DNA from 2 places in the Ferrimonas pelagia genome. Region 1 is predicted to be linked to the other one. Evidence: predicted binding sites of a transcription regulator. Region 1 holds the regulator's gene; the other holds the start of a gene.

Region 1 (2,406 bases):
TTGTTATCTCCATCAGTGCCTGGAAATTTTCTCTTTATGTTTAATTACTTGTCGGTCTAGCTTGTCCACGAGACCGTCGATGGCGGCGTACATGTTCTCATGTTCATGGGTGGCAAACACCTCCCCCCCATTCAGATGCAGCTTCGCTTCGGCGATCTGCTGCAATTTTTGTACATTGAGGATCACATGTACATTGTTAATGTGGTCGAAATGGCGTTCCAATCGCTCAAATTTTTCATGCACATAGTCTCTTAAGGCTTCGGTAACGTCGACGTGGTGCCCGGTAAGATTGATCTGCATAAGGTGACCTCCATTGCGCGTTAAAGGGTTTTGCGCTGGTTCGAGGGGGGGATGGAGAGGGCTTCCCGGTATTTGGCGATGGTACGCCGTGCAACCTGAATGCCCTGCTCCGCGAGAAGCTGTGCCATCTTACTGTCGCTGAGCGGCTTCTTGGGGCTCTCAGCGGCCACCAGTTTTTTGATCAGCGCGCGGATCGCGGTCGAGGAGCACTCGCCGCCGCCGTCGGTACTGACGTGACTGGAGAAAAAATACTTTAGCTCAAAGATCCCACGTGGGGTATGCATGTACTTCTGGGTGGTGACGCGGGAGATGGTGGACTCGTGCATGTCTACCGCTTCGGCGACGTCGTTGAGTACCATAGGTTTCATGGCCTCATCGCCGTATTCGAGGAAGCCTTGTTGATACTGAACGATGCAATTGGCCACTTTCATTAAGGTGTCGTTTCGGCTCTCTAGGCTCTTAATAAACCATTTTGCGTCCTGCAGATGGCCGCGCACAAACTGGCTATCGCCATTGTTGCGCGCCCCGCGACTGAGGGCGGCGTATTGCTCATTGATGCGCAGCTTTGGCATCGCATCGGGATTGAGCTCCACGACCCAGCGCCCCTGTTTCTTGCTGACCGAGACGTCTGGTATCACATATTGGCTCTCGCTGGCGGCGATGCTGCTGCCGGGGCGGGGAGTGAGTGATTGGATTAAGGCCATGGCATCTCGTAACTCATCTTCTTTGAGTCTAGTGCGCCGCAGCAAGGTACGAAAGTCGCGGTTGGCCAATAGATCCATATGTTGCTGTAACAGGATAATGGCTTCTGCCTTCCATGGGGTCTCTGCGGGTAACTGGGCCAGCTGGATCTGCAGGCATTCGGCCAGATCGCGGGAGGCGCAGCCAACGGGATCAAACTGTTGTACCCGCTTGAGGACGGCGATCACTTCGTCCAGCTCGATCTCGTCGGCGCCCTGGGCTTCCAGGATCTCCTCGGCACTGACGGTGAGGTACCCGTGCTCGTCGATGGCATCGATGATGGTGGTGGCGATGGCCCGATCGGTGTCGGTCATCGGCGTCAATTCCATCTGCCAGATCAGGTGGCTTTGCAGATCCATGCTGGTTTCGCCTTGATACTGGCTGTCGTCGTCCCGTATCGCGCTGGCCATTGGGGCAGGGGCGGCGCTATAGACGTCGTCCCAGGTGCTGTCGAGTGGCAGATCGTCGGACATATCGGTTTGAGACAGGGCCTCGGGTGTCTCGATGGCGGCTTGCTCGGTGGGTTCAAAGCCCTCGTCCGAGCTCGTCTCGCTGCTTGTGTTGTTGTCGCTGGCCGTGCCATCGGTGTTGTTGTCGTTGTTCTCAGTCTGTTGTTCAAACTCGTCGCTGCTTTCCAGCAAAGGATTGGATTCCAGCGCCTCTTGGATCTCCTGCTGGAGATCTAAGGTGGACAATTGCAGCAGGCGGATCGCCTGTTGCAGTTGCGGCGTCATGGTTAACTGCTGACCCAGCTTTAGTTGCAGGGAGGTCTTCATTGGTACCCGATCCTTGTTGTGTGTCTCTGGCGTCCCTGTATTGGGGCGGTAGGGAGCAACACTAGAGTTTGAACTGATCGCCCAGATAGACGGAGCGAACCAGTTTGTCGTTGAGCACTTCTTCTGGTGCGCCCTGCGCGATCATTTCACCGTGGCTGACGATGTAGGCGTATTCGCACACATCCAGAGTTTCGCGCACATTATGGTCGGTGATCAAGACGCCTAGACCGCGCAACTTGAGGTGTTGGATGATCTTCTTAATGTCGATCACGGAGATCGGATCGACCCCAGCAAACGGCTCGTCCAGCAGAATGAATTGGGGATCGGCGGCCAGTGCCCGTGCGATCTCGACTCGGCGCCGTTCACCGCCGGACAGCGCCATGCCCAGGCTTTCACGGATATGGGTAATGTTGAACTCTTCCAGTAGCTGCTCGAGTTTTTCCAGCCGCTGGGTTTTGTTGAGATCCTTACGGGTCTGCAACACCGCCATCAGGTTATCGAACACGGTCAGCTTGCGGAAGATGGACGATTCCTGTGGCAGGTAGCCGATCCCTTTGCGGGCGCGGGAATGCATCGGCAGCAGGGTGAT
Region 2 (2,406 bases), on a different contig from region 1:
CTGACGACGCCGCTGGCCTGCAGATCGCCAACCGTCTGGAAGCGCAAACCCGCGGCATGAACGTGGCGATGCGTAACTCACAGGACGCCATCGGCATGATGCAGACCGCCGAAGGCGCGATGGACGAGCTGACCAACATCGCCTACCGCATGAAAGACCTGTCCACTCAAGCGGCTAACGGTACCAATGGCGCGGACGATCGCGCGGCGATGGACGCCGAGTTCCAGGAGCTGGGTAAAGAAGCTGCGCGCATTCTGAACGACACTTCTTATGGCTCTGGTGATGCACTGTTGGTCAACGGTAAATTCGACGGCGATGTAACCTTCCAGATCGGTGCGTCTTCCTCTGAAACGCTGACCGTCAACATTGGTGATGAACTCAATAATATTGCTGATGGTTTTAGCGAATTGGGTGGTATCGGCTACAAGTCAGAAGATGGCTTTAGCCTTACTTATAAGGATGCCAATGACAATTTTGCGACTATTGCGATTGCTGAGAGTACGCCTGGAGAATTTGTTGTTACACGCGATACTGTTGATGCAGCGGGAGGCACTGTAGGGGCTCAAGAGTTTCTGCAACTTGGTGGTGGTTGGGGAGCGACCGCTCCGGTTACACCATTGACACAAGCGGAAATGGAAGACGGTATGGATGCGGAAATGAGTGCGATAACCCGTTTACAGATGGACTCCATGGACTCCATCCTCGGTGATATCGGTTCAGGCCGCTCTTCACTGGGTGCCAACATCAACCGTTTGGAGCACACCATCTCCAACCTGAGCAACATCAGTGAGAACACCGAAGCAGCCAAGGGCCGCATCATGGACACGGATTTCGCTGTCGAAACCGCCAACATGACCAAGAACCAGTTGCTGGTTCAAGCCGGTACCAACATCCTGGCCCAGTCCAACCAGATGGGCGGTATGGTGATGGGCCTGCTGTAAGGTAACGATTTAATCGTTTTTAAAAGGGAAGCCAATCGGCTTCCCTTTTTTGTTTCTTACCTAGCATAACTTGCTGATTATAAGCTCAAGTTTGTGCTTAACTGCGCCGCTTTGATGAAGCATAGAAGCCAATTCGTTAGGCGGAATGTGGGGTTCCTTCCGATGGGTAACCCGGAAATGACGCGGCCTCTCTAACGCCCGCATTACCTTTAAGTTATTGAAAAATAATGCACATTGCGATTGGCATAAAGTTTGCATTGAATAGGTGTGCCAAGGAGATTTTATGATTAGTTCCGGTTTTGATCCCGCCCAGATGGCGTTGATGCTGATGCAGGTCGAACGCGCGCCGAAAGACCAGCTCTATGCTTTGCAGACCCAGCAGTACGAAGCGCAGAAAGCGGCTTACAGTGCGCTTGAAACAAAGCTGAAGAGCTTTAGTGACAGCATGAGCAGCATCACAGACGATGCCTTCAGTAAAAAAGGCATTGAGATCTCGGATGAGGATATGGCCAATGTGACGGCAGGGACCGACGCAGCGAATGGCGACTACGCCTTCTTCGTGAAGCAATTGGCCAGTGCACATCAGATCGCCTGGGAATTTGACGAAGACGGTGCTTTGCCTGAAGGCAGCTACGACATTCAGCTTGGGGATGGTGAGGTTTTCACCATCGATATCGGTCCAGAGACCACGCTGGAAGAGGTGCGAGATCAGATCAACAGCTCGGAAGAGCTGGGGATCCAGGCCACCTTGGTTCGCAGTGACGGCAAGGTCAACTTGGTGTTGACCTCAGAGGAAACCGGTGAAGACAATCTGATTTCCGTGAAACGGGATGGGGAGCTGATCTCCGATCCTGATGTGGCTGGTAGCACGGTCAAGGTGATGTCGGAGGCTCAAAACGCGATCTTGTTGATGGGTGAGAGTAATCCCATCGAGATCCAATCGGCTTCCAATACGATTGATAACGCCATTGATGGTTTAACGATTGAGCTGAAGAAAACCCACGAATTTAACGGTGATCAACCCGTTGGGGGACCACTTCGGATCAGCGTCGGACAAGATAAAGAGGCGGTGACGGAATCGGTTCAAAGCTTCATCGATGATTACAACAGTTTGATCGATGAGATCGCCAAGCAGACGTTCGGTAAGTCAATTGACGGCGATGAAGATGACGCCGTTGGTGTGTTGTCTGGTGATGCGGCACTGCGTGGATTGTCCCAACGTCTACGTACAGAGCTGTACAACGGCTCTTCTGATGGTTTGCACCTATCTGATCTGGGCATTGAAATTGACCGTGAAGGCAAACTCAAGCTCAACAGCTCTGACTTCCACGAAGCGTTGGATACGCACGGCAATAAGGTTCAGGAGTTTTTCTCAGAAGAGGGCGGACTGTTTGACCGTATCGATAATGCGATCGGTAACCTGACGGAGAATGACGGTTACCTCAAGAGTCGCCAAAACTCGATG

The links. Region 1 encodes sigma-54, which starts transcription at its own class of promoters, with help from an activator protein. Its sites were predicted from a motif close to GTTGGCACGNNNNTNGNNT; they were not measured.
Region 2: fliD (flagellar filament capping protein FliD) is a predicted target of sigma-54. The motif match lies at 1,181-1,199, and genes of this name have one in related genera.

The regions. Positions count from the first base shown of each region.
Region 1 covers NZ_BAABJZ010000105.1:18,932-21,337, reverse strand. Annotated here, with positions in the region: gene ptsN (PTS IIA-like nitrogen regulatory protein PtsN) at 1-13, opposite strand, end outside; gene hpf (ribosome hibernation promoting factor) at 13-300, opposite strand; gene ABEA08_RS20240 (RNA polymerase factor sigma-54) at 321-1,817, opposite strand; gene lptB (LPS export ABC transporter ATP-binding protein) at 1,879-2,406, opposite strand, start outside.
Region 2 covers NZ_BAABJZ010000004.1:15,257-17,662, reverse strand. Annotated here, with positions in the region: gene ABEA08_RS01350 (flagellin N-terminal helical domain-containing protein) at 1-941, shown strand, start outside; gene fliD (flagellar filament capping protein FliD) at 1,225-2,406, shown strand, end outside.